3 regions of the Sphingobacterium puteale genome follow, and region 2 is predicted to be linked to each of the others. Evidence: riboswitches for the same ligand, from Rfam matches in the RefSeq annotation. Region 2 holds a riboswitch; each other region holds the start of a gene.
The links. Region 2 has a riboswitch for S-adenosylmethionine ahead of ABTV71_RS06195 (5-oxoprolinase). Riboswitches for the same ligand answer to the same signal wherever they lie in the genome.
Positions count from the first base shown of each region.

Region 1: it holds a riboswitch for S-adenosylmethionine, as region 2 does, so the genes downstream of both, ABTV71_RS26520 (methylenetetrahydrofolate reductase) here and ABTV71_RS06195 (5-oxoprolinase) in region 2, are expected to answer to the same signal.
Region 3: it holds a riboswitch for S-adenosylmethionine, as region 2 does, so the genes downstream of both, metE (5-methyltetrahydropteroyltriglutamate--homocysteine S-methyltransferase) here and ABTV71_RS06195 (5-oxoprolinase) in region 2, are expected to answer to the same signal.

Region 1 covers NZ_CP158959.1:6,401,018-6,404,300, reverse strand. Annotated here, with positions in the region: gene ABTV71_RS26525 (hypothetical protein) at 207-1,058, shown strand; SAM riboswitch class I at 1,160-1,262, shown strand; gene ABTV71_RS26520 (methylenetetrahydrofolate reductase) at 1,334-2,290, shown strand; gene ABTV71_RS26515 (protein O-mannosyl-transferase family) at 2,596-3,283, shown strand, end outside.
Region 2 covers NZ_CP158959.1:1,496,490-1,499,772, reverse strand. Annotated here, with positions in the region: gene ABTV71_RS06205 (N-acetylmuramoyl-L-alanine amidase) at 1-624, shown strand, start outside; gene ABTV71_RS06200 (DUF3050 domain-containing protein) at 685-1,449, opposite strand; SAM-I-IV-variant riboswitch at 1,661-1,754, shown strand; gene ABTV71_RS06195 (5-oxoprolinase) at 1,821-2,084, shown strand; gene ABTV71_RS06190 (RagB/SusD family nutrient uptake outer membrane protein) at 2,183-3,283, opposite strand, start outside.
Region 3 covers NZ_CP158959.1:652,543-655,825, forward strand. Annotated here, with positions in the region: gene metE (5-methyltetrahydropteroyltriglutamate--homocysteine S-methyltransferase) at 1-1,938, opposite strand, end outside; SAM riboswitch class I at 2,014-2,117, opposite strand; gene ABTV71_RS02625 (response regulator transcription factor) at 2,270-2,959, opposite strand; gene ABTV71_RS02630 (sensor histidine kinase) at 3,014-3,283, opposite strand, start outside.

The DNA.
Region 1 (3,283 bases), 1.9 Mb from region 2:
GATTCGCGTAAATATTAACAAAACAGGTTCAAATTCCTAAGCGAAGTTTTGAACCTATTTTTGTTTCATCAGGTTGGGTCACAACAGTATTTGATTTTATTGGCAGAACTCACTTGTTAAAATGATCTGGTATATCCTACTTTGAGGGATTTTGAGTATATTGGTACTAAATAATCAATATATTGACCATTACTAAATGAGCCGGTTTGAGACCATTATTGATCCTTATTTTAACGATATTTTTGTCCTCCTGCGGTTTTTGGGGAAAGGATAAGCAGTTTCCTGACGGAAATTACCAGGTTATCTGCGGTTATACCAATGAGGTTTATTTAAAGGCCAAAGCCGATAATCCGCTAAATGTTGAGCCTGATGTCCGTTGTGATCACCCGCTTTATTATCGTTCCTTTCTTTCCCTTCGGGATAAAGAACATTTTGTCTTCGCCATAGACGATATCCTGTTGTATGGTAAATATACATTTAACGGAAGTAAGCTTGAGCTTATAGATGCTACAAAGGGAAAACTCTCCTTGGATATTATCCAGGTGAAAAAGGATTTTGTGCAGTTGAAAGGTGATTTCTCCGCGTTTAATTCCGCCCATTTGCCAAATACCGAGCGACTGTACATCAATTTCGAATTGGACAAGACACCCATTCGCGAGCAGCCCAGTAAATTTGATAGTGGAATCAATCTTTGGCGTAATATTCCAACAAGAGCTGAGAATGACCGGGAGATAAAGGAGCGTGCATTGAATTTTTTAGATTATTCGATTGCTTATTTTCAGCACATTTCTAATTCTGGCGTTCATCATGATTACAAGATAGACGGAGTTGAGTCGCCGATTACCTATGCCCAAAATGGAATTGTATTAAAGGCATGGGAAGATGTTCCTGTCTCCTGGAAGGAGCTGTTTTACAATGAGGAAAATGCATTGGTCGCCTATCAATATTTGCTAGCTGGGTTTAAGTACGGACAAAAGGAGAAGTATAGTGTGACGGGGTTGCTGTTGATTACATTTTATTTGAAGAATTTACGTAACTCACTATCAACTTTGGGATAAATTACATCGATAAAGCCGGAAGCAAGACAGCTTTATCGATGTAATTTATAGATTTTCGAAAAATATTTTTGTTGTTTGGTTTTTTAAAACGATATTAGCAACGCTTATAGAGAAAGGCCGAGGGACTAGACCCAATGAAGCCTTAGCAACCTGTATTGTTCAAGGTGCTAAATTCTACCCTGCTCCATGTGGGAAAGATAAGTTACATGCAGATAGACATATCCTCGACTTGTGCGTTTCGATGTAAGCCAACCCAAACTTAAAACAGTTTTTTAATGAAGATTACCGATCATATCCAGAATGCTAAAGGAAAAACATTGTTTTCTTTTGAGCTATTGCCTCCTGCAAAGGGACAGGGCATCCAAAGTATTTTTAAAACAATGGATGAGCTGATGGAATTTAAACCACCTTTTATAGATGTAACTTATCATCGTGAAGATTACATCTATAAGGAACATGCTAGCGGGTTATTGGAGCGAGTATCCTATCGCAAAAGACCGGGAACAGTGGCGATATGTGCTGCTATCATGAATAAGTATAAGGTGGACGCTGTCCCGCATCTGATATGTGGTGGCTTTACCAAAGAGGAAACAGAAAATGCTTTGATTGACCTGAATTTCTTGGGTATTGACAATGTGCTGGTGCTGCGAGGCGATGCGCGCAAAGGAGATGCTGATTTTATTCCAACTGAAGGTGGTCATGCTTTTGCTACGGACCTATTGGAACAGGTCACAGATATGAATAAAGGGAAGTATCTCCACGAAGATATTATTACATCTGAAAAAACTGATTTTTGTATCGGAGTTGCCGGATATCCGGAGAAACATTTTGAATCACCTAATTTCAATACGGACTTTAAATATCTGAAGCAAAAAGTCGATATGGGGGCTGAATTTATCGTGACGCAGATGTTCTTTAATGTAGAAAAATACAAGGAATTTGTGACCAAATGCCGCGACAACGGAATTCATGTGCCTATTATTCCGGGGCTCAAACCTTTGACGACAAAAAAACAGCTGGTCACATTGCCACGAATTTTCCATTTGGATATTCCAGAGGAATTGAGTGATGCAGTTGCATCATGTAAAACCAATGCCGATGTGAGACAAGTCGGTGAAGAATGGCTTGTACAACAATGTCAGGAACTGATCAAATTTGGCGCGCCAGTGCTGCATTTTTATACTATGAGTAATCCCGGCCCAACCAAAAAGATCGTTGAAAAATTGGTCTAAAAATATAAATAGAGCGAGGGAAGAGTCCCTCGCTTTTTTATTAAAACTATAGTAGAAATACGTCTACGTCTCTATGAAACGATTTCCTGTTCATTCAATTGTTGCCTGTTGTACATGGCCGACGGAGGATGACATTACTTTCCCTTTAAAAGACTGTATTTCTCTTTTCAGTATAGAAGCAGCTTCCTCAGAAAAATATTTTTATTAAATCATGATGTTAAATAGTGTTAATTAACATTTTCAAATCGAGATAACTGTTTAATTTAAAGTACTAAAAGGAATAAAGATTTAGACCAATTGACCCTATGACGTACAATAAATTAAATACTGTATTCGGTTTGACCTGTGGCCTTATTGCCACGCTTGTCTACATTGCTACTGTTGAAAGGACCGTAAGCTGGTGGGACTGTGGTGAATTTATTGCCTGTGCCTACAAACTTGAGGTGGCTCATCAGCCTGGTGCACCCTTATTTTTGCTTATCCAGAATGTTTTTTCCAATCTCGCATTCGGTAATATCGGGAAGATAGCCTACTGGATGAATATTGGTTCGGCAATCTGTAGTGGTTTGACCGTGACATTTCTGTTTTGGACAATCACTGCTATAGCCAAGAAAATTTTGAAGAAGCCACAACAGCCTACTTTTCCCTACTACCTACAGCTTTTCGCTGCAGGGACAGTCGGGGCAATGGCTTTCAGCTTCAGTGATACATTTTGGTATTCCGCTGTGGAATCTGAGGTATACGCGATGTCCTCGCTTTGTACGGCAGTGGTTTTTTGGGCAATTTTCAAATGGGAAGCGCGGGCGGATCAGCATGGAAGCGACCGCTGGTTGATTTTTATTGCTTTTGTTATGGGACTTTCGATCGGAGTGCACCTATTGAATCTGTTGGCTATTCCGGCCATAGCCATGGTGGTCTATTTTAAAAGGACTTCGCAAATTAATCTGAAAGGTGTTTTAACGGCATTCTTATTGGGCTTGTTGGTTTTGGCAG
Region 2 (3,283 bases):
TATCTGCTGCTTGTTCCCTGTATATTCGTGTTAATTGTCTCTTTCTCTTTTATTAATCCCACGAAAGAAAAAATCACTGCTCTCACTGCTGTTAAAAACAGCGTAAAGACTATTGTTCTCGATCCGGGACATGGCGGCAAAGATAATGGTGCCACCAACAGCAAAGGCCTCAAAGAGAAAGATCTCACTTTACAGGCTTGTAAAATGATTCAAAATGAACTTGAAAAAGAAGGTTTTCAGGTTGTATTGACCCATTCGAAAGACGAATTTATGATGCTCAAAGACCGTGCAGCATTTACCGGCGATGCCTTGGTTTCCATTCATTTCGATGTTGATCCTTCAAACACAAAGCTGCCAATCGGCTTATTTTATCCAAAAGCTGTTGAATTTCCGAAGATACAGGATCAAAGTCGGGAGTTCGCATTCCGTCTCACACAAAATTTAAAAAATCAAGGATTGAGCACGCAGAAACCCGTTGAAAGCCACAGTCATGCGATTTTACGGGGAGCAAAAATACCGGCACTCATTGTCAGCTTAGGGAATATGAATACCTTTTCCAACACCTTGGACCCACAATTTATAAGCGCTTTTACCCATGCCTTAAAAACTTCGCTGTCGGAATAGTTTTCCGTAAAATTATCCGTTAAGTTCTTTTTACAAAGATTCCAAACAATAGAAGATTCCCTATAGGGAATCTTCTATTGCATTCCAGAGTTCAATGCGCTTTTGAAGCGCCTCTTTACTCACTATTTTCATTTCTTCCCACTTCTCGTCATCCTCTTTGGCCAGATCGGAGATCATCTGCATGGCCAAAGGGCCATGCTCATCACCGTCCAGATCAATATGACGTTGGAAATAATAGATAAAATTATCCAAGCTAGATTCAGGGAAGTTAGTTTTCAGCTCCTGCAAAATAGAAGTAAACATACCCGGAATAAGGTCCTCACGGCCAAATGTAAAAGCAGCCGCAATTTTATGTACCTCCCCTTCTTCAATCAGTTCAAAAGTAAAATTCAGAAAATCTTTGATCCTTTTGTCCAGTGTTGTCAATGCAATGGCATCAAAAATACTTTTGGATTTCTTGGCGTGCACGATAAACTTATTGATCAGATGCAGATCTGCTCCCATTTCACTCATTGCGTCCAGATACATTTCAAAATGGCTCAAACGGCGACCATCAATATATTCGTCAGATTCTTCCGCTAATACAATTTCGTTGATCAGATAGCGTGTCGATGGATGCTCGCTCGCAAACCAAGGTAAAGTCGTACAGGTCAATTTAATCTGTAAAGCTTTTAGTAAAGACATAAAATCCCATACGGCATACACATGCCCTTCTGTAAACGAACGTAGATTCTTGATCGTTTTGATCTTACGATACAAGGGGTGTTGCAATAATACCTCGCGTTCGGCAGCAATGTATTCGTTAATTTCCGCAATTCTATTCATGGCGCAAAAGTATTGTCTTATCTCTGTTTTTTAAAGTATTTTCAATGAGATTACAGTAACATGATAAATTTCTCGTCCAGTTATCCACTTCATAACCAAATCACAGCCAACAGCCCGCCCCTGCTTTTTGATCTCCTCATAGCTGTTGCTATCCCTAATTTGCAGTTAGAAAGAAAAATATTTTTTATTATAAAAATAATCTACTATATTTGTAGAGTATTCAGAATTGCATGATGCAATACCAACCGAGTGCAGGCACCGCGGTGGTAAATTAATACGGGTTTCGACCAAAATAAACGTCGCAGAACGATTATTTTCCCAACAAGATCTGGATACAGTTTATGGTTTAATCCTTTAAATTTTTAAATTGTATGGCTACTACAACAAATCTTTACCAACACTTACTGGAAAAATTCAGCTACTATTCTACGGACGAACTGATACAGCTCAACAATGACACCATTTTGGGTCAAGGCTGGGGATCATCGAAAGCTACCTTTAGAACAGCTTTGATCAGTACGTTCTCCAAAAGAGGACTGGATCTTTCCAACATCATTTCCAAGGAAGACGGTTTTACCTCGGTAAAGCAGGTGCCAGTACGTTTGGAACAGAACGTCTTGATTCCTTTACAGTAAGCGTTATCGGCACAAAAATAGCGCGCATCGAAAGGACTTCGTGCGCGCTGCTGTGATTGGTTTAGGAAATTGCCGATTTAAAAAAGGCTATAATCTTATTACTTATAGTTTGGATTCTGAATTAACACACCTGCGCTTTTCTCAATTTCTGTTTGTGGCAGCGGCCAGCGGTAAAATTTGTCTTCAAAATGATAGGGCACTTTACTGTCTTTGACCGCATTGAGTACTTCACCCGCGATATGCCAACGAATCAGATCGTAATGCCGCAGTCCTTCGAAAGCAAGTTCTACCCTTCTTTCGTGGCGGATACGTTCGCGCATTTTTTCCTTGGTATAACCGGCAGGAAACCCGGGCATCTGAACGCGGCTCCTCAGGGTATTCATGGCATCGTACACCGATGGATCTGGCCCGGCGATTTCATTTTGTGCTTCGGCATACATCAATAGCACCTCCGCAAAACGCAGCACAACCGCATCCTGTTGACTCAATGTTGAAAAGCCAAAAGGTAAGTTGGCCGGATCCAGGAATTTCAGCACCCCATAACCCGTAGGCCGCGGATTGGACGGTGTATGGATCTTACCGCCGCCAAAGTCGGGATGGTCCACAAAAATTGTTTTGCTCAACCGCGGATCCCGATCTTTAAACGGATTGGCCCGGTCCGTCAGCGGAGATTCACCATAAGGCAGGCCATCTTTGCATTCATAGGTATCCACGAGGTTTTGCAACGGCGAAGCTGCTATCCAATCGCCTAGGTACATGTCCCAGGGGGCTGTATTATTCGGTGCCAGAAAATTGACCGAAAAGATAATCTCGGGATTGTTCTTCTGTGTTGCGTCGCGAAAGACATTTTCAAAAGCCGTACTCAGGGTATACTCTTTCATGACATCGGTGCATAAATCTTTTACCTCTTTCAAAATTGCTAAATCGGGCACCCCTTTGTCACCATAAGCCGCAAACAGTAAAACCCGTGCTTTCAAGGCTTTTGCTGAACTTGCGGTCGCATGTCCCCCATTGTTGAAATAAGGTTTAGCCGCTAAGTTGGCGATCCCGAAATCCAGATCGGCCCGAATCTGTTTTAAAATATTCTCCGCACTTTCCTTTGGCTGACGTTGATTCTCCAAACTGAGGGGGGTCAGCACAAGTGGCACTTCACCATAGATACTGTACAATTGGAAATACACAAAAGCACGGATAAAGCG
Region 3 (3,283 bases), 840 kb from region 2:
GGATGAAGAAACACGGAATGCACGTACCGCCCAGTTCAGGTAATCTTTTTGATCTGCTTTGCGCAATGGCAAACCCTCGCGGATAGCTGGCTCATCGATCTGAATGATTTTGATACCTGCTTTTTCCAACGCTTGTACCTCATCCAGGATCGCTAATGCAATTTGGTAAGTCGTTGTTGAACGTGGTTGGTCGTTACGTACGAAAGACCATTGTAAGATGGTAACAGGGCCAGTCAACATGCCTTTAACCGGACGGTTAGTCAATGATTGCGCGTAAGAAGACCAACGTACAGTCATATCTTGTGGACGATATACATCTCCGTAGATAATTGGAGGTTTCACACAGCGTGAACCGTAAGATTGTACCCAACCGTTTTGAGTGAATGCATATCCCGCCAATTGCTCACCGAAGTATTCAACCATGTCATTACGTTCGAACTCGCCGTGAACCAATACGTCGATATCCAATTGCTCTTGAAGACGGATTGTGTTTTCGGTTTCTTCAGCAATTGCTTTATCGTATTCTTCTTGTGTGATCGCTCCTTTTTTTAGATCAGCTCTCCATTTACGCACATCTTTCGTTTGCGGAAATGAACCGATCGTTGTGGTAGGGAATGCTGGCAAGTTGAACTTCGCTTGTTGTGCTGCTTTACGGTCAGCAAAAACTGATGTACGTTTTGCATCATCATCAGTAATGTTGCTTGTGCGTTCTTTTACCTCTGGTTTGTGGATCAATGGAGAAGTACGGCGGCTTTCAGCTGCAGCTTTGTTTGCTTCAAAACGTTTTGCTGTTTCGGCGTCAACTTCACCTTCTGCTAAAACTGCAAGGTCTTTTACCTCCGCTAATTTTTGTTTAGCGAACGCTAACCAGTTTTTCACTTCAGCAGGTAATGATTGCTCATTGTGCTCATTGTCCAAATCAAAAGGGACGTGCAATAAAGAGGAAGAAGGAGCAATCCAAACGCGGTCTTTGCCTAGTGCATCAACTGCTTGTTTGATTTTAACCAATGATTTTTCGTAATCGTTTTTCCAGATGTTACGGCCTTCAACAATACCTAAAGATAATGTCAATGAAGCTGGAACTTTAGCTAAAACGGTATCCAATTGGTTTTCTCCACGTACTAAATCCAAGTGTAATGCATGGATCGGTAAGTTAACCGCGATATCTTCGTTATCTTTTAAAGCTTCGAAGTAAGTTGTCGCGATCAATTTGATGTTTTTGGCAGCAGCAGCCAATTTCTCGAACGTAGGTTGGTATAATGCTTTTACTTTTGCATCTAAATCTAAAGCCAAGAAAGGCTCGTCGATCTGAACATATTGTGCTCCAGCTTCTGCCAATTTAGACAAGATTTGCTCATATACAGGAACTAATTTATCCAATAGGTCGATACGGTCGAAACCAGCTTCTTTTTCTTTACCGATCAAAAGGTAAGTGATTGGGCCTAATAAAACAGGTTTTGTCTCAATACCCAATGATTTTGCTTCGTTGTATTCATTCAGGAATTTCTCAGAAGTCAATTTAAACTCTTGATCTTTTGTGAATTCAGGAACCATATAGTGGTAGTTGGTATCCAACCACTTGGTCATCTCCATTGCAGTCACGTCAATTCCTTCTTGCTGGAAACCGCGCGCCATTGCAAAATATAAGTCTAAGCTGTAGTTGTTGTCTACTTTATTCAACAAAGAATGATAACGAGCAGGAATAGCACCAACAGTAAGGGTTAAATCCAATACTTGATCGTAAAAAGAGAAGTCGTTGGAAGGGATCAAATCTATTCCAGCATCTTTTTGTGTTTTCCAATTGCCTTCACGAATTTTTTTTGCTGTGTCCAATAATTCCTCAACAGAAGATTTTTTAGCCCAATAGGCCTCATTGGCTTTTTTCAATTCGCGGAACGCGCCCACACGAGGGTAACCTAAATTGTTAGTCAATAACATAATAATGTTTTTAATATTTCTTTTTCAACTATATTTCTTGCTAGAGAGAAGGACACACTAGAATTCGGTGACTTCGGCTTATCATTCCCATGTCAAGTAGGGTAGAATTTAGCACCTTGTCAAGGGACAGGTTGCTAAGGCTTCATCGGGTCTATTCCCTCTGCCTTTCTCTATAAGCGACGCTAAGTTAGCACATTTTTTTTTGACATGCAAATTTTTTATAAAAGAGCATGTATTTTTTATAATCTACTAAGAATAGAAATGTTTTATTTCTTTCTTTTCATTGGAAAGCAGGGTGAAATTGTTCAGTTGAATCTCACCCGCTATGCTTTTAGCTTACCAGAAGTTTGTATCCTTTCCCGTGCACATTGACAATTTCTACCTTGTTATCTTCTTTTAGATATTTGCGAAGTTTGCTGAGAAATACATCCATACTTCTGCCGGTGAAATAATTGTCGTCATGCCATATTTTTAATAAGGCTTCTTCACGGGTCAATACATCATTCTTTTTTAAACAAAGTAAACGAAGCAACTCGGCCTCTTTTGTTGATAATTTTTGCGTTTGGCCCTTGTAGGAAATCTGCTGACTTGTATAATCAAAGAAGTAATCTCCAATTTCAAATTTGTCTGCAACCACTTCATCTTCTTTGTCTCTTACGCTACGTTTCAGAAGGGCATTAATCCGAAGCAGTAACTCCTCAACACGGAACGGCTTGGTAATATAATCATCTCCACCTAATTCAAACGCCTCAGTCTTGTCTTCCATCATCCCCTTTGCGGTGGCGAAGATGATCGGTACAGTGCTATTTGTTTTTCTGATTTCGCGGCCTACGGTAAAACCGTCTTTTTTAGGCATCATGACATCGAAAATGCATAAGTCGTAATCATTTTTTTTGAATTGGGAGATGGCTTCATCCCCGTCTATACAGAGCGTGACGTCAAATTTTCCCTTTAATTCGAGATAATCCTTTAAAAGATCCCCCAAATTGGGATCATCTTCTGCTAATAATATCTTTTGCATAATGAATCTATTAATTTTCACTAATGTTCCCTGAATATACAAAAAAGGAACGTGTTATTTTTTTATGGGCAAAATTACCTCAAAGGTTGTGCCCTTATCTTTTTCACTTTTTACAGTGATTCTTCCATTAAGTCTTCTCAATATATCCTGTACATAACTTAAGCCTAAGCCAAAGCCTTTGACATTGTGGACATTTCCGGTGGGAATACGATAAAACTGATCAAATATCTTTTGTAAATGATCCCGGCTCATCCCGATTCCATTGTCGGCAATGGTGATAACAATATTGTCGCCAATATTTTTAGAACTGATATTTACATGTAG